Regions from separate parts of the Desulfovibrio desulfopostgatei genome, predicted to be linked through region 2. Evidence: predicted binding sites of a transcription regulator. Region 2 holds the regulator's gene; each other region holds the start of a gene.
The links. The regulator sigma-54, encoded in region 2, starts transcription at its own class of promoters, with help from an activator protein. The targets are predictions, from matches to a motif close to CTGGCACGGNNNNTGCTT.
Positions count from the first base shown of each region.

Region 1: a site for sigma-54 is predicted at 2,833-2,850, ahead of urtA (urea ABC transporter substrate-binding protein). Genes of this name have one in related genera too.
Region 3: a site for sigma-54 is predicted at 3,712-3,729, ahead of ACUZ9Q_RS10115 (DVU0150 family protein). Genes of this name have one in related genera too.
Region 4: a site for sigma-54 is predicted at 2,755-2,772, ahead of ACUZ9Q_RS02940 (SHOCT domain-containing protein). Genes of this name have one in related genera too.

Region 1 is NZ_JBRBQS010000002.1:110,860-116,677, reverse strand. It holds gene ACUZ9Q_RS00475 (hypothetical protein) at 1-651, shown strand, start outside; gene ACUZ9Q_RS00470 (sigma-54-dependent Fis family transcriptional regulator) at 1,027-2,595, shown strand; gene urtA (urea ABC transporter substrate-binding protein) at 2,938-4,224, shown strand; gene urtB (urea ABC transporter permease subunit UrtB) at 4,344-5,818, shown strand, end outside.
Region 2 is NZ_JBRBQS010000002.1:1,459,247-1,465,064, reverse strand. It holds gene ACUZ9Q_RS06525 (PTS sugar transporter subunit IIA) at 1-100, opposite strand, end outside; gene rapZ (RNase adapter RapZ) at 134-1,084, opposite strand; gene hpf (ribosome hibernation-promoting factor, HPF/YfiA family) at 1,271-1,810, opposite strand; gene rpoN (RNA polymerase factor sigma-54) at 1,847-3,271, opposite strand; gene ACUZ9Q_RS06505 (CTP synthase) at 3,566-5,209, opposite strand; gene ACUZ9Q_RS06500 (phosphoribosylformylglycinamidine synthase subunit PurQ) at 5,484-5,818, shown strand, end outside.
Region 3 is NZ_JBRBQS010000002.1:2,274,085-2,279,902, reverse strand. It holds gene ACUZ9Q_RS10125 (PEP/pyruvate-binding domain-containing protein) at 1-795, opposite strand, end outside; gene ACUZ9Q_RS10120 (sigma 54-interacting transcriptional regulator) at 874-3,585, opposite strand; gene ACUZ9Q_RS10115 (DVU0150 family protein) at 3,838-4,143, shown strand; gene ACUZ9Q_RS10110 (sulfite exporter TauE/SafE family protein) at 4,161-5,225, shown strand; gene ACUZ9Q_RS10105 (DUF4881 domain-containing protein) at 5,239-5,818, shown strand, end outside.
Region 4 is NZ_JBRBQS010000002.1:662,481-668,298, reverse strand. It holds gene ACUZ9Q_RS02950 (sigma-54-dependent transcriptional regulator) at 1-497, opposite strand, end outside; gene ACUZ9Q_RS02945 (two-component system sensor histidine kinase NtrB) at 570-2,561, opposite strand; gene ACUZ9Q_RS02940 (SHOCT domain-containing protein) at 2,991-3,086, shown strand; gene ACUZ9Q_RS02935 (hypothetical protein) at 3,128-3,301, shown strand; gene ACUZ9Q_RS02930 (periplasmic heavy metal sensor) at 3,375-3,980, shown strand; gene ACUZ9Q_RS02925 (hypothetical protein) at 4,204-4,716, opposite strand; gene ACUZ9Q_RS02920 (universal stress protein) at 5,015-5,467, shown strand; gene hisC (histidinol-phosphate transaminase) at 5,681-5,818, shown strand, end outside.

The DNA of each region.
Region 1 (5,818 bases), 1.3 Mb from region 2:
CTTGTGGCTGGCGAGGAAGGGGAAAAGCTTGCCCCTGTTACCGCCACCCCCCTGCTTGAAGGGCTGCCCAACGACCTCACGGTTGACGACGTGCACCCCTGGCAGACCGGCGTTGAGGCCAATGTGGCCGTGACCATGCTTGAGGGCAAAAACCCCATGTGGTTTTATGACCCGCTGTATGGACGCGACAAGGACGACCTCACCCCCGGCGTCATGCACACATTTTTGCTGGCTGGCCTCGCTCTTGGCCTGCGCAAGGCCCTGCTGGACGAAATCACCATCACCCAGGGCGTGCGTTACGAGGCCTATGCCGAGGCATGGCTTGCCGAAAACCCCGGCAAAACCCGCCTGGACGTGCCGCCTCTCAAGGTGAGCGTCAGCAATCGTCACCTCATCATGCCAGGCCGCAACTTCTGCGAATACCAGATGCGCGCCACCATTGAAGAAGTGAAAGACTGCCAGCTTGAAAAAATGCCCGTAAAGCTGCTCTACCTCAGCTTTCCCTTTGAGGACAGACAGCCTATGCGTCTGGCTGTTTACGCCTCCAAGATGGTTCTGGGCGAGTACGAACCTGAAGCGGGACACGAAATCGATGCCTATGTATGGCTGCAAGGCCGTATCATTGACATTGACCAGGGACCGCAGCAATAATCTGTTGAAGGGCCGCGCCATCGGCGCGGCCCTTCAACACTCTGAGTCTGTGGCGGAGCCGCCCTGCCGCCAGCTATGAAGCGGCCCGTTTCAGAGCAATCAGCCCCACAGGGGGCACAACGACCTGGGATTGCACCATCTGCAAGCCGACAACAGGTCAGACAAGATCCCGCATCTTCCCCCCTCAGTCTGCATCAGCGCGCACCATGTGCCGCGATGCCTGATGTGCCGTTCCGTATTGCAGCAATTTTGGTTGAGATTGCTCAGGTTACTGCGTGAGCAGATGCCCGCCACCAAGGCGTAACGCAGCTATGGACAATGTTCGGCAACTTAGGAAAACAGCGCCGTACTCACGCCGCATTGAGCAGGGGACATATGCAAGAAGCCCATTTCGCCGCGCCCTTCATGGGCACAGGGCAGTGCCTCGACACCCTTAACCGGGTGTTGGCCGCCCTATCGCCGGGCCATTCCTTTCACGATTCTCTGCGGGAGCTGCTGGCGGCTCTTGCAGAAGACATGCACTTCGACAGGCCCCACATTGTGGTTCAGGACCCTGAAAGCGGCGAGCTCAAGCTCTCGCTTTCCTACGGCCCTGCGGACGCGCCCGAGGCCGCCTATGAGCCGGGATCAGGCATCACTGGTCAGGTTTTTGCCGAGGGCAGGCCCATTATTGTTTCATGCATGCAGGGTCGGCCAGACTTTCAGAACCGCCTTTTTGGCCGCAGCCAGGAAGAAATGGCGCGGCTGGCATTCATCAGCGTGCCGGTGCGCGTTGAAAATGCCGACCAGACGGAAGTTATCGGCACCCTGAGCGCCGATACCCCCACCGCCCCGGAATCAGAACTGGATCTGCGCTGCCGCTTTCTCGAAACCGTAGCCACGCTTGTGGGCCGACAGGTGGCACGTTTGCAGGAAGAAATGGCGCGCCAGCATTTCTGCATGCTGCCCGATGAACCGCTTGTCAGCGGCACGCCAGCCTCGGTCATTGCCACCTCCAAGAGCTTGCGGCACGTGCTGCGCCGCCTTACCCAGGCCGGGGCCAGCCGCGCAACCGTGCTGTTGCGCGGGGAGTCGGGCGTGGGCAAAGAACTGATGGCCCAGGCCCTGCACACAGCAAGCCCTCGGCGCACGCAGCCGCTGGTCATGCTCAACTGCGCCGCCCTGCCCTCGGAACTTATTGAAGGCGAGCTTTTTGGCTGGCGCAAGGGCGCGTTCACAGGCGCGGTGCAAAACCGTGCCGGCCTTTTCCGCCAGGCAGACAAGGGCACGCTGTTTCTGGACGAAATCGGCGACCTCTCCACCACCGCACAGGCAAAGGTGCTACGCGCGCTTCAGGAAGGCGAAATCCAGCCTCTTGGCGATGAACGCCGCTACAAGGTGGACGTGCGCCTTGTCTGCGCAACCAACCGCCCGCTGGAAGAACTGGTGGAGCAGGGGCTATTCCGCGAGGATCTGTACTACCGCATCAATGTCTTTCCCGTGTTCATTCCGCCGCTGCGCGAAAGGCCGGAGGACATTTTGCCCCTCACGGAGCATTTTTTGCGCATGTTCAGCAAGGAATACGACCGCCCGGTACGGCGCATTTCCACGCCTGCCATCGACCTTTTGCTGCAATACCACTGGCCCGGCAACGTGCGTGAACTGAAAAACGTCATGGAACGCGCCGTGCTCATCTGCGAAGATGCCGTGCTGCGCGCCCATCACCTGCCCAGCACCCTGCAAAGCGCGGAGAGCAGCAGCACCGGCCCCACGGGCGGCGGCCTCGGCTTTAACGAAACTATCGCCCGGGTGGAGCAGGAATTTATTGTGGATGCCCTCAAAAATGCCCGTGGCAATATCCATCAGGCCGCGCGCGATCTGGGCATCACCTACCGCATCATCTATTACAAGATGAAAAAGTACGGCATAGATCACCGCCGTTTTGCTCCTTCCACCCCAGCATAACGCCTCAAACCGATGCACGGCATACAGCACTTCACACCCGGCCCGGCAGACTTGTAATCTGCCGGGCCGGGTGTGTTTTTTTGCGCTGGCGCTCAGAACTGTGGCAGGGCATACAGCACCACTCTGAATGCATACAAAATTGTTTTAAAATCCCATAATTTTACAAAAATGTTTTAATTTTAGAGCACTACATAAAAATTTATCAAACAAATACAAATTATTACAAAAAATATCGTCTTGGAACGCCTCTTGCTTACCTATGTGCTGTAGCAAGCAGCGCGGCAACCATGGGGGTGCGCCGCGTCACGTACAGACATACAGACAGTTCCAAGGAGGCTCCACATGTTCAAGAAAACGTTGGCGGCGTTGGCTCTCATGCTCGTCACCCTGTGCGGTTCGCTGAACGCAAAGGCCGAGGAAGACACCATCAAGGTGGGCATTCTGCATTCGCTCTCCGGCACCATGGCCATCAGCGAAACAACGCTGAAAGACGTTATGCTCATGCTCATTGAAGAGCAGAACAAAAAAGGCGGCCTGCTGGGCAAAAAACTGGAACCAGTGGTGGTGGACCCTGCCTCCAACTGGCCCCTCTTTGCAGAAAAGGCCCGCGAGCTGCTGAGCAAGGACAAGGTCGCCGCTGTTTTCGGCTGTTGGACCTCGGTTTCGCGCAAGTCCGTGTTGCCAGTGTTTGAAGAACTCAACGGTCTCCTCTTCTACCCCGTGCAGTACGAAGGCGAAGAATCTTCGCGCAACGTCATCTACACCGGCGCGGCCCCGAACCAGCAGGCCATTCCCGCCGTGGACTACCTGATGAACGACCTCGGCGTGAAGCGCTGGGTGCTGGCCGGTACGGACTACGTGTTCCCCCGCACCGCCAACAAGATCATCGAAGCCTACCTGATCTCCAAGGGCGTGAAAAAGGAAGATATCCTCATCAACTATACGCCGTTCGGCCATTCCGACTGGCAGTCCATCGTTGCTGAAATCAAAAAGTTCGGCAATGCGGGCAAAAAGACCGCCGTGGTTTCCACCCTCAACGGCGACGCCAACGTGCCTTTCTACAAGGAACTTGCCAACCAGGGCATCACTGCCGCCGACATTCCCGTCATGGCTTTCTCCGTGGGCGAAGAAGAACTCTCCGGCATAGACACCAAGCCTCTGGTAGGCCATCTGGCCGCCTGGAACTACTTCATGAGCGTGGACAATCCCGCCAACAAGGCCTTCATCAAAAAGTGGCACGACTTTACCAAGAATCCCAAGCGCGTGACCAACGACCCCATGGAAGCCCACTACATCGGCTTCAACCTGTGGGTGAAGGCTGTTGAAAAGGCCCAGAGCACCGATGTGAACAAGGTTCTGAAGGCCATTGTGGGCCTTGAAACCCTCAACCTTACCGGCGGCGTGGCCAAGGTCCTGCCCAACCACCACATCACCAAGCCCGTGCTGATCGGCGAAATCCAGGCTGACGGCCAGTTCCAGGTGGTCTGGGAAACTCCCTCCGTGGTTCCCGGCGAAGCGTGGTCGCACTACCTGCCCGAATCCAAGGATCTGATCGGCGACTGGACCGACCCCATCAACTGCGGCAACTACAACACCAAGACCAAGAAATGCGGCGGCGCTTCCAAGTAGCCCGCGCAACCGTATGAATCTGCGGCGGGGGCCCCAGCGGCCCCCGCAATCCCCCCACGGCACGTCGGCCAGGGCCAGCACCAGCGCAGACCCGGCAGACCAGACTAAAGGATATTCCCATGCGCACGGCGCTCTTGCTCTGCTGCCTCATAATTTTCAGCCTGCCTCCCGCAGTGCTGGCGTCCGGACCGGAACCGGACGGGAATGCCGGGGGCGCGGTTTCGACTCCTTCCGCGTCCCCGGTGCAAACTTCGCCATCCATTATTCCAGCCGATCTGCTCAAGGCTCTGGTGAGCCCCAAGGTAGCGGACAGGGATGCGGCCATTGCCGCGCTGGAAAAGGATGACAGTAGCCTTGCCGCGCCACTGCGCGAAAAACTGCTGGAAGCCCTGCTGCGCAATACCCTGCTGGCCGATGCCGCCGCAGGAGCGCTCTTTGTGAGCGATGATGCAGGTCAGGCGCGGTCCCTTGACGCCAAGGGAGAACTTGGCGCGGCGCAGAGCGCCGATGCCCTGCGCAAGGTGGGCACAAGCAACCGCCAGCGCCAGCGCATTACGGATATCCTCAACGCTCAGGCCCTTACCTCCACAGACACGGCCAAGCGCCGTCAGGCTTCGGCGGCCCTTATGGACAGCGCCACTCCGCCCCTCAAGGCAGAGGCCCTGAACAAACTGCTGACAGGGGAAAAGGACGAAGCCGTGCGCGGCAACCTCAGCGCGGCCCTTGCCCTGTACGTGGCGGCTGATCCTGCCGCCGTGCGCTCAGACCAGCTTGCCGCCGTCAAGGCTCTGAACAGCAACGGCAGCCCGGCAGCCCTCAACGCCCTGCGCACGCTTGCCGCCTCATCCGACACGGCGGTGGCAAAAGCGGCGGACGATGCCCTCTATTCCCAGCGCGTTTCCGCCCAGTGGGCGCAGTTTTTTGAAATGCTCTTTTTTGGAACGAGTCTGGGATCCATTCTTGTACTAGCCGCCATTGGCCTTGCCATCACCTTTGGCGTCATGGGCGTCATCAACATGGCTCACGGCGAACTGATCATGCTTGGGGCCTATACGGCCTGGGGCATGCAGCAGCTCTTGCCGGGCCAGCCTGGTCTTGCGCTCATTCTGGCCGTGCCCGCCGCCTTTCTGGTGAGCGGCGGCACAGGCGTGCTGCTTGAAAAGACTGTTATCCGCTTTCTCTATGGTCGGCCGCTGGAAACATTGCTGGCGACATTCGGCATCAGCCTTGTGCTGCAACAGGCCGTGCGTACCATGTTTTCGCCCCTCAACCGCGCCGTGCAGAACCCGGAATTCATGAGCGGCGTGTGGCAGATAACCCAGCATTTCAGCCTGACCTGCAACCGTGTGTACATCATCCTGTTCTGCCTTGGCGTATTCGCCCTCATCCATGTGGCCATGCACCGCACCCGGCTGGGGCTTGAAGTGCGCGCCGTATCGCAAAACAGGGCCATTGCCCGCTGCATGGGCGTACGCGCCTCGCGCGTGGACGCACTGACATTCGGCCTTGGCTCCGGCGTGGCTGGCATGGCTGGCGTGGCCTTGAGCCAGGTTTCCAACGTTGGCCCCAATCTGGGCCAGACCTACATTGTGGA
Region 2 (5,818 bases):
GCCCGAGTATGAATTCGGCGGTGCGCAGCATGGCCGAACCATAGTCGGCATGCGAAACCAGAATGATTCCAACCTGAGTCTTCTTGTTTTCGTCCGTCATGACAACCTCACGCAACAGAACGTGCCAGCTTTTTTAGCCAAGTTCAAGGTGCCGATGCTCCAGAAAAGCCGGATAATCAGCCTGCCGCAGCGCCTGTAAAATTTCTTCGGCCATTGCCACCGAGCGGTGGCGGCCGCCGGTACAGCCCACGGCCACGGTTATGCGGTAGCGGCCTTCGGCCTCCATGAGCGGCAGCATGAAAAACAGCAGATCAACCAGCTTGTCGCGGTATTCGCGGGCGTGGGGCGAATTGAACACATAGTCGGCAACGGGTTTGTCCTTGCCGCTCATGGGGCGCAGCTCGTCCACAAAATAGGGATTTGCCAGAAAACGCAGGTCAAAAACCAGATCAGCCTCGCGCGGTACACCGTATTTGAAGCCAAAAGAAATCACGTTGACCCTGATGGCCCGCAGCTTGCCCTTGTTGCCGCTCCAGCGCTTCTGGATGGCGCGCCGCAGGTCATGGATGGAAAAACGCGAGGTGTCGATGACCAGATCAGCCATTTCGCGCAGAGGGCGCAGGCTGCTGCGCTCTGCCAGCAGCGCCGCCTCAAGGCCCATGCCCTCGCGTTCCAGCGGATGCGGGCGGCGTGTCGAAGCGTAGCGGCGAATGAGTTCCTGATTGTTGGCCTCAAGAAAAAGCAGCATGGGGCGGATGTTTTTGCCCGCAAGCATGCTCAGGCAGTCGTTGATGTCTTCCACAAAATTGCTCTGGCGCAGGTCCATACCCAGAGCGATGCCCTTGAAATGGCTCATGGAGGGGCGCGACATCATGTCCACCATTTCCATGACAAGGCTCACGGGCAGCCCGTCGACCACAAAGTGGCCCATGTCTTCAAAAACCTTGAGCGCCGTGCTTTTGCCAGCGCCGGAAAGGCCCGTGACAATGCACACCTGCACATCCACGCCGGGAACGGGCGCGTCAGCATCAGGCTTTGCGTCAAGGGTGGAATCTGTGGGGGGTATCTGCGCGGAATCCTTCATGACATTCGCCTCTTCGGGGTCAGATCGCCGTTTGCAGCCGGGGTTGTGCGCCACAGGCTTCTGACGGACGTTGCCAAATCCGCGCCGCGCTCAAGCCCGTGTAAGGCCATTGCGCGGCAACCGGCAGGGGGGGTGCGCCTGAAACGGGGGCGGGCCGTTGCCAGCCCGCCCCCTCATTATGAATGATTACAACACGGGGTCAATGAGGGCATAGCCGCTCACCTTGGTGCGGTATACCACATTGATGCGGTTGTTTTCTGCGTTAAAGAACACCAGAAACTCGCTGCCGATGGAATCAAGCTGCATGAGCGCTTCATCCAGATGCAGGGGCTTGGTGGCGAGGCGGTCGGTGCCGTCAACGGGCTGCTGCACGTCGGCTTCGGCATCGAGGTTGTAGGTAAACACGTCCACATCCGTATTGCGGGCGTGCCGCCGCTGGGCCTTTACGCGGGCCACCTGGCGCTTGATCTGCGATTCGACCTTGTCTGTCACAAGGTCAATGGCGGCGTACATATCCGAGGTCTGTTCCGTGGCATTGATGTGCAGGCCTTCGCCCGTAACGGTCACTTCGCAGCGATGACGGAACTTGTCGACTGTCAGCACAACGGCAACTTCAAGGCCAGAGGCCTTGCCAAAAAACCGTCCCAGCTTTTCCATGCGGCGACGGGCATACTTCTTCAGATGTTCGGAGGCTTCAAAATTCTTGAATGCAAATGAGATGTTCATAAGTTCCTCCTAAGTATTGAGCCACTCGACGGGGAATCAGAAATGCTCCTTGCGCCTTGACGAAGATGGAATATCAAGTGCCGTGCGGTATTTTGCCACCGTACGCCGCGCAATATTGACCTTGAGGCGTTCCTTGAGCATTTCGCCGATACGCTCATCGCTGAGGGGGGATCGGGTATCTTCCTCAGAGATGAATTTCTTGATCAGAGCCTTGACGCTTTCTGAGCCTACCTGACTTCCGTCATCGAGTTCAAGGCCGCTGTTAAAGAAAAACTTCAATTCAAAGATGCCGTGGGGCGTTGCCACATACTTGTTGGTGGTAATGCGGCTCACCGTTGATTCGTGCATGCTGATGTCGTCAGCAATATCCTTGAGAATGAGCGGCGCGAGCTTGGTCACGCCGTCTTCAAAAAACGGCTGCTGATGGCGCACAATGCTTTCCATAACCTTGTAAAGCGTGCGCTGGCGCTGATACAGACTCTTGATAAGCCATGAGGCGGAGCGGATCTTTTCTGCGCAGTAGTCCTTTTCCTTCTCCGAGCCGCCAATGTTCATCTGGCTCATGGCCGAAAGCTGCAACTGGGGCAGGCCGTCATCGTTGAGCAAAATCACAAATTCGTCGCCCATCTTGTACACAAATACATCGGGGCTTACGTAGGTTGGCTCGCCGCCGCCAAAACTTGCGCCGGGCAATGGGTCAAGGCTCTGGATGATATCCAGATACTCCTTGAGCTCTTCCATATCGAGCTTGAACTTGCGCAGCAGGGGCTTGTAGCGCTTGGCCTCGAGGTCTTCGAGGTGCGATTCTACCAGCTCCACGAGGATGGGGTCGCGAGCGTAATTGAGGTTCTTGATCTGCACCATCAGGCATTCGCGCGCGTCACGCGCGGCAACGCCGATGGGGTCAAAAAGCTGCACCCTTTCAAGCACGGGCAGCACGGCCTCGGGCGCAACCTCGGCCATTTCGGCCACTTCTTCAATGCTGGCTTGCAGATACCCGGCTGAGGAGAGATTGCCGATAATGACCTCGCCAATGGCCTTCTGCTCTTCTGTCAGCGAAGAAAGGCGCAACTGCCAGAACAGATGCCCCTCAAGGGTGGGCTTGGCCGCATAGCGGGCTTCAAGAGGCGAAATTTCTTCGGCAAGTTCATATTCGCGCGACTGCGAAAGGCGGGGGGTGCTGGCAAACTCGCCGAGGTAATCTTCCCAGTCGGCATCCTTGGCCAGTTCCCTGTCGTACACTTCCTCCTTGGGCGCTTCGCGGCTTTCCTCGTGCTGCTCCAGGGAGGAATCGTCAGTAAGTGAAGATTCTTCGAGAAAGGGGTTTTCAAGCAGTTCCTGCTGCACAGTTTCCAGAAGTTCCACGCGTGAGAGCTGCAGCAGCTTGATTGCCTGCTGCAATTGCGGGGTCATTACCAGTTGCTGTGACAGCTTGAGTTGCTGCCGTAGTTCCAGTGCCATGTGTACTCTTTTGCCTTAACTAGCCATAGGACTATAGAATTATCTGTTTACAAGTACTGTGCCACATCTGCAAAAATTATGCAATAGCTAACAGTTGCAAGATCAGGTTCACGGCATCCCCAGCCAGCGGCAAGGGCTGTCAGCGCCAAAAATCCAGATTTGGCGCAGCATTTGCGCCGTTGGAAATAATCTGCGCACAAAAAAAGGAAGGCAATGCCCTCCCCTTTTTGCGCGATTTTGCGATACCCAAGCTTGGTGGAAACCAACAAGCCTCGCTGCGTTAACGCCGCGAAATTACACCTTGGCGAACTTTTTAGCCGCTCCGATAAATTCACGGAACAGCGGATGCGCGTTCATGGGCCGGGATTTGAATTCGGGGTGGAACTGACAGCCAAGGAACCAAGGGTGGTTCTTCAGTTCAATGATTTCCACAAGCGAATCGTCAGGGGCGGTGCCGCTGAAAACCATGCCCTTTTCGCCAAGCATTTCCTTGAAGGCATTGTTGAATTCGTAGCGGTGGCGGTGACGTTCATCAACCATGCCCTTTTTGTAGGCCACAAAGGCCTTGGTATCGGGCTGCACCTTGCAGGGGTAGGAGCCAAGGCGCATGGTGCCGCCCTTGTCGCTGCCCGCGTCGCGTTTTTCAACGTTCTTGGTGCGGAAGTCGAACCACTCGGTCATAAGGTAGATAACCTTGTGGTCAGAAAGCGGGTTGAATTCTTCAGAGTTGGCGTCATCAAGGTTTGCCACGTGGCGGGCAAATTCGATAACCGCGCACTGCATGCCAAGGCAGATGCCGAAGAAGGGAATGTTGTTTTCACGCGCATAGCGGATGGCGGCAATCTTGCCTTCCACGCCGCGGTAGCCAAAGCCGCCGGGCACAAGAATGCCGTGACAGCCCTTGAAGGATTCCGCGCAATTGCTTTCGTCCACATTCTCGGAATTGACGTAGCGCAGTTCCACTTCAACGCGGTTGGCAACGCCGCCGTGAATGAGGGCTTCGTGCAGGCTCTTGTAAGCTTCCTTGAGGTCAACGTACTTGCCCACAATGGCAATGGTGACCTTGCCCTTGGGGTTGGCGCAGTCGCTCACGAGCTTTTCCCAGGCTTCAAGGTGGGCATTGCGCGCGGGCAGGCGCAGCATGATGGCCACCTTCTGGTCAAAGCCTTCCTCATAGAACTTGAGCGGCACTTCATAAATATTGTTCACATCAACCGAAGAGAACACGGCGTCCTGATCCACATTGCAGAACAGGGCGATCTTGCGGCGCAGTTCTTCGGGGATGCTCTGCTCGCAGCGGCACAGAATGATATCGGGCTGAATGCCGATGGAGAGCAGTTCCTTGACGCTGTGCTGGGTGGGCTTGGTCTTGTGCTCGCCAGCGCTGCGCAGGTAGGGAACCAGGGTAAGGTGAATGTTCAGGCAGTTGTCGCGTCCAAGGTCGGAACGCAACTGACGGATGGCCTCAAGAAAGGGCAGGCCTTCAATGTCGCCCACGGTGCCGCCGATTTCGATAATGGCGACATCGGGCGCGTCCTCGCCTTCAGAAAGGGAAAGCACCACGCTCTTGATTTCATCAGTAATGTGCGGGATCACCTGCACAGTGGCGCCCAGGTAATCGCCGTGACGTTCCTTGGCGATGACGTGGTTGTAAATGGCGCCGGAAGTGGTGTTGTTCTTCCGCGACATGGGCACGTTAAGGTAACGTTCGTAGTGCCCGAGATCCAGATCCGTTTCCGCGCCGTCATCGGTAACAAATACCTCGCCGTGCTGGAACGGGTTCATGGTGCCGGGGTCAACATTGATGTAAGGATCAAGCTTCTGGATGGTTACCGTAAGCCCGCGCGTTTGCAGCAGCGCGCCCAAAGACGCAGCCGCGAGGCCCTTGCCTAACGACGACAGAACGCCGCCCGTCACAAAAATGTATTTAGTTTTCATGCACTTCCACCTGTACTTGGGTATGTTGAATAGTTCAACCAAACAGTCTTAACCCAAATTGAATTTTTTGGCTAGCATTGACTAAGTAAAACAAGCTAAGTAATGTGTTATTCCCTTTTCAGCGTGCGTGCCCACCACAAGCGGCCCGCGCGCCGGTCATCTGTTGTGCCCGGCGCGGGTCTGCCAAGGTTTCCAAGGCAAAAGCACGTCCGGCCCACGCCTTAGGGCTTGGCCGGAATTATCTGCGTTGCAAAGCCAAGGAGGCTTCCCCCGCATGGGTACGGTCAACACACTGGTCATCACCGGCTACGGTACAAATTCGCACATGGAAACAGCCCACACGGCCCGTCTGGCCGGTGCCGACAAGGCCGATGTGGTGCATTTTTCCGATCTGGTGGCGGCCAAGGTTCGCCTTGCCGACTATCACTTTTTGATTTTCCCCGGCGGGTTTCTGGATGGCGACGATCTCGGCGCGGCCCAGGCTGCGGCCATGCGCTGGCGTTACCTCAAGGACGACGCGGGCGCGGCCCTGTTGCAGAGCTTGCGCGAGTTTTTGGATGAGGGCAAGCTGATTTTGGGCATCTGCAACGGTTTTCAGTTGCTGGTCAA
Region 3 (5,818 bases), 810 kb from region 2:
GAAGGCGGACAGCATATCCTGGCGGGTAACGCCGAGGATACTGCGGTACTGACCGGCAAAGGATTGCACGCCGTCCTCGGCAATGGCGCTTGAGCGCAGGGCCACAACCACATCCGCGTTCTTGCCGAAAGCCGTGTCCCATTCTGCAAACAGGGCTTGCTCAACCTCTGCCGGGATGGGGGCTTCCTGCACGAGCTGCTCAATATTCTGGGAAATTTCTGCAATCCGCGCGGGCTTTTCCGGGTCAACGGATTTCAGCAGATGGAAGAGGTTTTTGAACAGGCCCGGCGTGCGCAGCAAAAAATAGCTGCAAGCCCGGATAGTGATGGAAAATCCGCGCGGCACCGGCATATCAAGCATGTTGCGCAATTCGCCGAGGTTGGCGTTTTTGCCGCCAACGCTGTAAGCCATGCTGGCGTCAACCTCAGAGAGGGGCAGGGTAAACTGCGGCACATCGCCGCGCGTGTGCTGATCCAGCTCGTGCTCAATGCGCGCCGCAATGGAATGTACGGCGCTGCCCAGTGATATGTCGCACTGGCCCGACATTTCGCTGAGGGTCGAGGCCATGCGCTCGCAGTGAAATATGGCCCGTCGGGCCTGCTTGCGCACTTCGCTGGTTTCCATGTGCTTGTCGCCGCGCAGGGTAGCGTCCAGCCCGGCCATTACCCCGGCCAGATCTGCATTGGCCTGGAGCAGTTCCTTGAACGAAACATAGCGCTTGTTGAAGGCGTCCATGGCCGCCTCGCGGCCAACCCGGGGGGCAATGCCAAACAGTTTTTTCAGCAGAGAGGCCATACGGATATCCTTGATCGCAGATTTTCGTCATGCCCTGAAACTGATGATGCTGAATGTCTGATGCGTAAATGTCGCTCGTTAGCGTCCCTGCCCGATTACAATATATCTCTGCGCAGGGCCGCGTCCGTCCTTGCGCACAAGCCCCAACTGCACAAGCAGTTGCAGATCGTACTGGGCCGTGCGCATGGAAATGTTTTTTCCGGCAAGCGCTTGATATTCCTGCCTGCTGATGCTGCCCGAGGCCGCGATGGTCGGCCAGACCTCCATGACGCGCCGGTTGAGCTTGTCCGCAGAGTCCTTGCCGCGCAGCAGGGTATCCAGTTGTGCGGGGGCCTCGCTTTGCGGCTGAGGGGCAGGCTCGCCCACAGGGGCCTGCACGGGAATATCCGCGGTAGCAGGGTTGATCAACTTGCCGGGCAGACCTTCTGCCGGTGCAGGATCTTCGGCAGTGGGCGTTGCGCAGAATCCCTGTTCGCAAGGATCCTCCTGCGGTTTGCGCGATTCCTGCGCCGGAGCTGCCGCAGTTTCGCTCTGGCCTGCCGGAATGGCGTCGCTTTGCGCCTGGGTAGCCGCGCCAAGCTGAATATCTTCTGCAAGTAGAATGCCACCTTCGCAGAATGTCAGGGCCCGCGTGAGGGTGTTTTTCAATTCGCGCACATTGCCGGGCCAGTCGTAGTCCATCAGTTTGGCCATGGCTCCTTTGCTGACCTGCGGCATGGCGGCGGTCATTGCAGCCAGCCCGCCAGCGGGCTGTGCTCCGCCCTCGGCTTTCAGCCTTGCCTTGGCCTTGAGAGCTTCCGAAAGAAAATAGACAGCCAGCGAGGGAATGTCCGTCTTGCGATCCCGCAGCGGCGGCGTGTTGATGGTGATGACGGCCAGCCGGTAGTACAGGTCCTCGCGGAAAGTGCCTTTTTGCGAATCATCTATAAGTGATGCATTGGTCGCCGCAATGATGCGCGTGTCAAAAGGCACATCTTCATCGCTGCCAAGCGGCCTGATCCGTCTTGTGGAGAGCGCCCGCAGCAGGGCCTGCTGCACCTTGGGGGCCGCATTGCCCACTTCGTCCAGCATGAGCGTGCCGCCCTGCGCCGTCAGAAAAGCCCCTTTACGTGGCGCGCGCGCCTCGGTGAAGGCGCCTTTCACATGCCCGAAAAGCGTATCCATAAGCAGGTTTTCATCCAGCGCCCCGCAATTGATGGTAATGAAAGGCCCCGCAGCCCGCGCACTGAGCCTGTGGATGGCCTCGGAAACCAGCTCCTTGCCTGTACCGGTTTCACCCACAACCAGCACATCTGCCATCACCTGCGAGGCCTTGCGGACATTGTCGCACAAGGCAAGCATGGTGGGTGATGTGCCAATAAGGCTGTTGACGGGCAGGTCTTCGGGATGCGGCAGATCTTCCACTGGCTCGCGCTGTTGCTGGGCATCATCCTCTGCAGCTCGCAGGCGGCGGGCCTCCGCGGCAAAGCGCAAGCGTTCAAGCAGGGTGTTTATGCCAGCCTTGAGCCGTTCCAGTTCGCGCGGCAGTTGGGGCATATCTATATTCTTGTCGTCCCCTTCGGCGTTGCAGCGCTCAAGTTCCGCCGTTACGGCATTGAGCGATCTGCCCGTCTGCCGGGCCAGCCACCAAAGGCTAAGACCCAAAAGCAGCATGCCGCCAACAAAGGCCCCCACATAGATGCCCATGAGCTGCACGCCCGTGCGTGTGGTGGTAAAACTGGTGTCCAGTACCGCCAGACCGCCCAGTACGATTGTTGCCTGCGAAACCGGGCTGAAGGTCACCGGCACGTAGCTTACCCTCTCCACCCGCATCTGGCTGCTGCTCCACAGGGAGCTGTTTTCAGAGAGGGGAAGCTGGCCTGACTTGCCCTCCTGCACATCTGATACCATGTTCCAGTAATTGATGTGCTCAGGGCCGGGCCGGAATGCGGTGTTAAATCCCGGCCTGCCAAAATCGCCGATAAAGCCAGCGCGCACGGCATCCGTGCCCAGGCTGCGCTGGGCCAGGCCAGCATCCGGCACCTCGGACTGAAAGAGCATCCAGCCATCGCGGTCAAAAAAAAGTGTACGCACACGCCCCTCATCGCCTGATGCGGCAATGGGGGCATTGGGGCCGGAGTAGGTGGACAGGATGTCCCGCAGCTCCCGCAGATCCAGCGAAAGCATCAGGTAGCCAGCAAACGTGCCTTCCGCATCATGAACCGGGGTGGAAAAACGCAGCACGTGCAGGTTGATATTCTGGTTGCTGCCCTTAACCGGCACCATGGAATAGGTCACTTCCACGGGCTGGGCAACGCTGACGTGCCCGGTGCGGTGTTCAGAAGCAATGGAGTGGAAGGGGCCGGTGGGGCTGGCAAGGGCCTGCCGCATGGGAACATTGATGATATCTCCGCCCGTGTTGACAAGCAGATAGCGGTTGTCAGGGGCCAAACCCTCAAAAGCCAGTTCCCTGTAGCGCAAGCCGCCAGCCTTGGCGCGGAATTTGAGCCGGTTGGCCATGTCTTTTTGATCCATGGAGCCAGCAGCGAGAATAAGAAGCTGATTGCGCGTTTCTTCCAGGGCCTGTTCCAGCGCAAGGCTCATTGCCTGTGACTGAAGCTGTGCGTTGCGCGCAATTGCGCGATCAAGAATGGCCTCGATACTGCTGCCCGTGGCAGTAAAAATAATCAGCAGTACGAGCGCCAGCAGGGGCAAACCCAGCATCAGCATGCGGCTTGCAAGGCTGCGATTCATAAAGAATGCCGTGAACTCCAGCGAGCTGCCCTGGGGAAGTGTTCTGTGTAAGCGCATGGTGCTCCCCTATTTTGTGCAAAAAAGCGCAATCTTTGAGCTGAGTATAAAAAACATTGCCCTTCGTGACAAGATTTTTCGCGCAAAAATAGAAAAAAAGGCGCAATTACAGGCAATAATTATGCAATGGCACAGCCTTTGCTAATACTTTCACATTCGAGGCAACGAGGCGGTGCCTGCCCCCGGCGGGAGTCATCGCAAAATGGGTAAGTGGTTGAAGTGGAGATGTCACATTTTGATGTGGAGGAAGTTATGAAAAGAATGCAGAGGCTCTGGACATGGCTTACAGGTTGCGCGCTGCTGGTTGCGGCACTGCCCGGCGCGGCCTTGGCTGCTGGCGGCGGCAAGGTTGCCAACGTTGTGGTGGTCGCCGATACGCGCAAACTTGACGGTATATTGTACTGGTGGGCTGAAATGTATAATGAAAGCCACTTCTTTTTTGCCATTCTGACTATGGCCATCATCCCGGTTACAGGTTGCATCCTGGGTTGGCTGGCGGATGTCGTCATGACGCACATCGGCATTGACCTCAAGCACCGCGAATTGTCCGAAAAGTAGTCGGAAGGAGGCAAGTTATGGAATGGTTGTATATTTTGATGCCCATTTCCGGCGTGTTCATTTTCTGGCCGGGCCTTGTCATTCTTGGTTTGGGCGTTGGCATTATCGGTGGCTTCTTCGGTATGGGCGGCGCCTGGATGGTTACCCCCGGTCTGAACATTCTTGGTTTCCCCATGGCCTTTGCCATTGGTACCGATGTGGCGCAGATGGCGGGTAAATCGCTTATCTCCACCATGCGGCACGGCAAGTTCGGCAACGTTGACTACGGCTTGGGCCTGACCATGCTGGTTGGTACCATCGTGGGCGTGGAAGTTGGCGCGCAGATGGTTATGTGGCTGGAACGCCTGGGTTCCGTCGACAAGGTCGTGCGCTGGTTGTACGTTGTCCTGCTTGTGCTGCTGGCATGGCTTGTATTTCACGATATCGCCGCCCGCCGCAAGAAGGAACGCGAAGCCAAGGCCCAGAACAGGGAACTTGACCACGCGGCCACCGGCGTTGACTGGGCCTCCCGCCTGCACGCCATCAAGATTCCTCCGGTGTTCCACTTCAAGCAGGCCAACATCACCTGCTCCGCATGGCTGCCCATCTTCGTCAGCTTCTTCACCGGCTGGCTGGCTGGTATCCTCGGCATCGGCGGCGGTCTTATCCGCATGCCCGCCCTGGTGTATCTTGTCGGCTGCCCCACCCATCTGGCGGTGGGTACGGACCTCTTTGAAGTCGCCATCTCCGGTCTCTACGGCACGGCTTCGTACGCATACAAGGGCCGCGTGGAACTGCTTGCCGCTCTCATCATGCTGTGCGGTGCGGCCATCGGCGCGCAGATCGGCGTTGTCGCCACCAAGTATGTAAAGGGTTACGGCATCCGCTTCGTGTTCGGCCTGGCCGTTATCGGCTGCCTCATTTCGGTTGTGTGCAAGCTGGTTGAAGCTGAATTCCCGGCTTGGGGCTGGCTGCTTGGCCCGGCTGCTACGATCGACGTGCTCGGCTTCGTGTCGGCTATCTCCCTTTACATAACCGTCAAGATGGTACAGGGCGCCAAGGCGGAAATTGCCGCCAAGAAGAACCAGCCCGCGGCCAACTAGAAGGAGACCCGCCATGAAGATTCGTAACCTGATGCTTATGCTGGCGATGGCCTTCTCTGTTGCACTGCTCACCGGCTGCAACTTCGACGGAGGCGTGGAACAGGGACGTTGCGTGGCCTTTGATGCCAACGCCAAAACCCTCACCATCGTGGTGGACGTGACGCACGATCAGTTTAACCCGCATTACAGCGGCGGCACGCATACCTTCAAACTGCCTGTCGAATCCAGAGACATGGGCCCCGCCCCCAGCGTGGGCGGCCGCCTGATGATCGACCTGGCCAAGAACACCGTGCTTATCTATGACCAGAAGACCAACAGCGTGCGCGAACTGGCCGTGCAGTTCACCGATGTGGAAAAGAACGTCGGCTCCGACCATCCCAAGGTCAAGGGCAAGACCTTCCCCATTATCGACAAGGAGCAGCAGACCGTCACCGTGTACTCTGGCCGTCAGAAGTCTTTGATTACCTTCAAGATTCCTGCTGAAGCCCAGGATTACCCGGCCTATGTGTGGACCGCTGGCGATGAAATGCGCATTGCCTACCGCAATGCCGACAAGGCCCAGGCCATGCGTATCATGAACGTGTCCAAGACCA
Region 4 (5,818 bases), 800 kb from region 2:
GGAGCAATAGCCGAAACAAGATCCAGCACCTGCCGCATGGCCTGGCTCTGCCCTATGACGTTGCGGGCATCCAGACCTGCCGCCAGCTCGTGGCGCAGAGTCCGCACCTCATGCCGCAGGCTGGCATGATCCAGGGCGCGCTCAAGGGCAAGCTTGAGCGCGTCAAAGGCCAAAGGCTTGGTGAGGTAGTCGTATGCCCCGGCCTTGAGCGCCTCCACGGCGCTGGAAACATCCGAGTAGGCCGTCATGATCAGAATGGGAATGGCGGGATTGTAGGCCTTGACGGCCCGCGTGGCTTCTATGCCGCTCATGCCCCCCATGCGCACGTCCATGAGAATGAGGTCAAAAGGACGTTCACGGCACAGCTCCAGGGCTTCCTCGCCGCTGGAGGCCCCGGTGGGCGCGTAGCCCCACTCTTCAAGCAGGGCGCGCAGCATTTCGCGGTGATTGTGGTCGTCATCCACCACCAGCAGTTGCATGGCGGGATTTGCAGTCATAACACTATCCTTGAACTGATCGGTAGCGGTTTCGCCTGCGCTACGGGCAGGTCGCAACGGTGCGAAATGGCCTTAGTTTTTGTCGTTTACAGGCAGGGTGAGCGTAAATTCCGCCCCATGCCCCGGCGCGTTGCCAACGCTGACGCGCCCGCCGTGCCCCTCGGCAATCTGATAGACAATGGCAAGCCCGAGGCCGGTTCCCGATGATTTGGTGGTAAAATAGGGCGTAAAGATGGAGGCCTGAATCTCTGCCGGGATGCCCGGCCCCGTGTCGGCCACGGTGATGCTGAACATGCCATCGGGCAGCGCGCGCGTACTCACGCGCAGGGTGCCGCCGTGATCCATGGCCTGAACCGCGTTGAGAAAAAGATTCAGCAGAGCCTGAGTGAGCCGCTCCGTGCTGATGCGCACCAGCGGGAAGCCCGGTTCCATTTCAAAAACCACGGTAATGTTCTTGGCCTTGAGGTCGGCCTCGGCAAGCCGCAGCGCCCGCCCGATGACCTCGCCCAAGTCAGCCTGCACTGTTTCAAACGAACCGGGGCGCGCAAACTCCAGCAGTTCGGAAACCACGCGGTCCAGGCGTTCCACTTCGTCAATCATGCGCTGGGCGGCTTCTTCCTCGCGACCCCCCAGGGGCATGCGCTTGGCAATGTACAGGGCAACGCCCTTGATGGTGCTCAGGGGGTTGCGGATTTCGTGCGCCACACCCGCCGCCAGATGCCCAAGGGCCGCCAGCCGGTCATTGCGCTGGGCGTCAGCCTGAAGGCGCTTCATTTCCGTAATGTCGCGCAACACAAATACGTTGCCCAAAAAAGCGCCGTCCTCATTGCGCATGGCCGCGCCGCCAAGGCTGACGGAGAGAGGTTTGATCCCCGGCACGGCGAGCGTTGTTTCCTGCTCCAGAATGCGCGCCCCTCCAGCCAACCTGGCCACCAAGGCTTCCCACTCCAGACCGGGCAGACTGCGCAGCCGCCGTGCCCGTGCAGTCCTGCCGGGCTTGCTGGCATCACCCTGCGAGGCCTCCGTGCCAGAAGGAAATATCTCTGAACGCTGTTTGCCGAACATGGTCAAAGCCGCATCGTTGATCATGGCAATGCGCCCGTCCGGGTCGCTGATCACAAGACCAAGGGGAAGGTTTGCCACGACTTCTGCGGCCATGACCTGCTGATCGCGCACAATACGCCGCCAGCGACGGTTGTTGTGCATCCAGAACAGGGACACAAAACCAGCCAGCCCCAAGGCGGCAGCCAGTGCGGCAGAAAGCAGGTTATTGCGCGCGTCCTGCGCCAGAGCATCCTCAAAGGGGCGCGCGTCAAAGCCCACCAGAGCCACGCCCACCACCTGCCGGGGGGCCTCAGGACCGGGACGGCCACCAAACCCTCCTCGTGCGGGAGGGGGCGGCGGCGGATTGTCAAACACATCATTGGGGTCAGGCCCGTCAATATCAGGGGAACGCCCCAGCATGCGGCCCATCATGCCCATGCCGTGGGAGCCGTGCCCGCCGCCCATATGCTGCTGCCCGCCCATGTGCTGTTGCCCATGTGAACGACTCAGGGGCGCAAACACACGAAAAACCTCAAAAACTTCTCTTCCATCCACATTGCGCACCCGCCACATGGGCCGGTCTGAAACATCTGCAAGGGGTGGGATATCCTGAGGCTGCACCAGCATGGGAGTGGGGGAAAATTCCGGTGCGACGTCATCCGGGACGCCGGGAATCGGCGAGCCGTCGCCGCTCTGGGCAAGTATGGCCCCGCTCATATCGGTAACAGCCATATAGAGAATGCCGGGTTGGCGGGCCGTTTCGCTGAGCAGCGGCCGCAGGCCCAGCACCGTGCCGGGGCTGAGGCGCAGGCCCGTGCGAGTTCCGGCTTCCAGCGCCCAGATGAGCGCCTCGGCCCTGTCCGTAAGGTTGTGCACCATAAAGGCCCGTTCGCGCTGGTTGCTGCGCACGGAAAGCCCCACCAGTGTCAGGCCGAGAATAAGGGCTGCCCCAAGCAGCATCCAGGGTGAAAGGCCCATACGCGACAAGCGCTGGGAGAGAGATGGGCGAAAACGGATCATGAGTGTTTCCTCAACGGCGCAGTATCATAAGTATGTATTTTTTACTCACCGCGCAAGCCCCCTGGTAAAAATTGGATAGCTGGCCAGCCAACTGAGTAAAAAATGGACAACATCAATCCAACCAGAGAAGCCTGGGGATTTATCAATTTAATTTAACATAACAAATTTATATGGTTACAAGATTTTACTCATCTTGGCACGGCCTTTGCCTATACAGCATCAAACGGCGCTGAAATACGCAGCACCAATCAGAATACAAATAACAAACTGACGGCGCAACGTCACATTGAGGATACTGATATGTATGGCTGCGATATAGGAAGCGTAATGGGATGGGGAAATGGCATGACGCACCTCATAATCATGATACTGATTATTTCCCTGGCGGTCGCTTTCATCAGCAGAATGTTCCCGTTACAGCGAAAAAACATGGATTATACAGATTCCATGGCGATTCTCAAAAGACGGCTGGCCTCTGGTGAAATCACTCTTGAAGAATACGAAAAACTGAAAAAATCCATCTGAGCGGACTTGCCCTGAGCAGGCCGAGATAAAGGAGAATATTCATGAACTCTATCAAACTTACCCTTGTTTTCGCTTCCCTGGCGCTGGTGCTGGCTTTTGCGGTAAACGCCTCTGCCGCCAACACGGCAGATAGCCAGATCAGCTCCTCATGGTGCGGCAACGGTCAATCCGGCTCGCACGGCCCCCACGGTCACGGTCATGGCTACGGGCGATAAGCTTTCCGTCAGCCAGATCAAATAATCACCTAACCAACACGCAACTACCATCAAACTAAAAGGAAATACTACAATGAAGACCTCCAAGATCGTTACCAGCGGCGCGGCCCTTACCCTTGCCATCTTCCTCGGCCTTTCGGGCGTTGCTTCCGCCCAGAACGGCGACGGCCGGGGTCCCGCAGGCATGGGTCCCGGCACAGGCATGGGCATGGGTATGGGCCCCGGCATGGGTTATGGCATGGGCCCTGGCATGGGATTGTCCAGCGAACAGATGGAAACCATGCAGCAGATCCACCAGAGCTTTGTTGAAAAAACACAGCCCACCATGCAGCAGCACTTTGCCAAGATGGCTGAACTGAACAACCTTGCCGCCGCTGGCGCCAAGCCCGACGACGCCCGCGTCAAGGCCGCCCAGAAGGATCTGCGCGAAATCGACGCCAAGCTGTACAGCGCCAAGGCCGAAATGCTCAAGCAGATGTCTGACAAGGGCATTCCCTTCATGGCTGGTCACGGCATGGGCCGGGGCATGGGGCACCGCATGGGCGGACACGGCATGGGACATGGCATGATGGGCAACGGCATGATGGGCCCCGGTAACTGCCCCGGCATGGCTGGCATGCCTGGCGCAACCAATGCCACTGGCAATGCCGTGCAGTCCGGCGCTACCGGCAACAAGTAACCTGCTACAAGCGCACCGCACAGCCCAGTCAAGGGCAACGAGCCTCCATAAAGCAAGCCTCCGGAACCTTATGATTCCGGAGGCTTGCGCATTTACGCAGCACCAAGGAGCACCCTGACCGCCATGCGCAAAAAAGCCGCCCGCTCATGGGAGCAGACGGCCTGATCACAAGCAAAAACCGCCATGAAACCCTGATTTCACGGCGGTTTTTCTGTCCGGGCGGCTATGCGGTATAGTCGCCCCTGTTGAACTTGATTTTTTCTGTCGTTGTCATCACGTCAAGCTCGTTGACCAGAGAATCAAGCCCAGCATTCTGGCCTCGTACAGAGGCCGTGCTGTTCTTGAGGGCGGAAACCTGCCCGTCTATCCCCTGCAACAGGGAATAGGCTTCGCGCAAGGAACCATTCTGGCCCGAAGAGCCCAGGGCGTTAACGTACGAATCCCACATGTCCAGCGTGCCGGAAGCCTGAGAGAAGGCGCTCTGGATAACGTCTTCGTCCACATCTACCGATTCGGACTGGGTGGAGCCAAGCAGCATCTGACTGATCATGGATGCTTGCGAGGTCTGCCCCGCCGCCGCTGTGGGGAACGCAGAAGATGCAACGGCATTTTCAAGGCCCATCTGTTCGCTCAAAGCCGCCTCAAAGCCGCCCTGCGCCGTCTGCGCTCGGGTTGCGCCCGGGGTCTGGCTCTGCTGGCGTAACAGCGCCTCAAGTTGATCGTTGGTAACTTTCATGTCGCCTCCAGGGTTGGCGTACTGCCGTTGCAGAAAAAATGCAAAAATCCTGCCACAAAGGCTTACTTCCATAACAGGCTGATTTTTCACAGGCTGGCAGAAGCAATGGGGAAAAAATTTCCCTGCCCCTTGGCGGCGTTAGGCGAAATGTCTTGTCTATTGTGCCGAAAAAAACTACCATTTATTACAGATGAAGGCAAAGGATAAAGGCTGCGACCCCAAACCAAACCCCTCTTGGTCGGCCATATTCAGCCAGCCCGTTAATCAATCTGCCTACCGGGGGGAACAGGAGTTTGCCATGAAGGATATCAAGAAGATTCTTTGCGCGGTAGACCTTTCCGAACACAGCAAGGAAGTTGCCGAATACGCGGTGCTCCTTGCCAAGGGGCTCAATGCGAGCGTGCTTGTTGTATACACTGCCCCCTCGCTGAGTCAGTACGTGGGCTTTCATGTGCCACCCAATACCATTGAGAATTTTGTCGGCGAAATTGTGACCGGCGCTGAAAAGTCCATGGAATCGTTTGTGGCCGAAAATTTCGTGGGTGTTGAAGCCAAGGGACAGGTGCTCATCGGCTATGCCGCCGAAGAAATCCTCAACCGCGCCCGTGAAGAAAAGGCCGACCTTATCGTTATGGGCACTCATGGCCGCAAGGGCATTGACCGCATTCTTTTCGGCTCCGTGGCGGAAAAGGTGGTCAAGAACGCCGACATGCCCGTGCTGACCGTGCGCCCCACGGAAGCAGGCGAATAACTCTGGCGGATCTGGCCCTTCCTGCAGGCACGCAGGCAGTTGCGCCAGTACCAGAGCCATAAAGAAAGACAAGCTTTCCAACTTTTTCAGCCAGCAAGCTGTCGCATTGCGATGGTTTGCTGGCTGAAACATACTGACAAGCGCCGCAAAACGCCTTGCGCCCATGCGCAGCCATGAATCTTCGCCCTTGAGGGCGATACCGGTGGAGTAACCATGTCCGAGATCAGTGTGCGCCAGGAAATTATGGCCCTCAAGGCCTATGTTCCCGGCCTTTCCATTGCCGAAATCCAGGATAAGTACAACCTGCCCCAGGTTATCAAGATGGCCAGCAACGAAAACCCGCTGGGCATG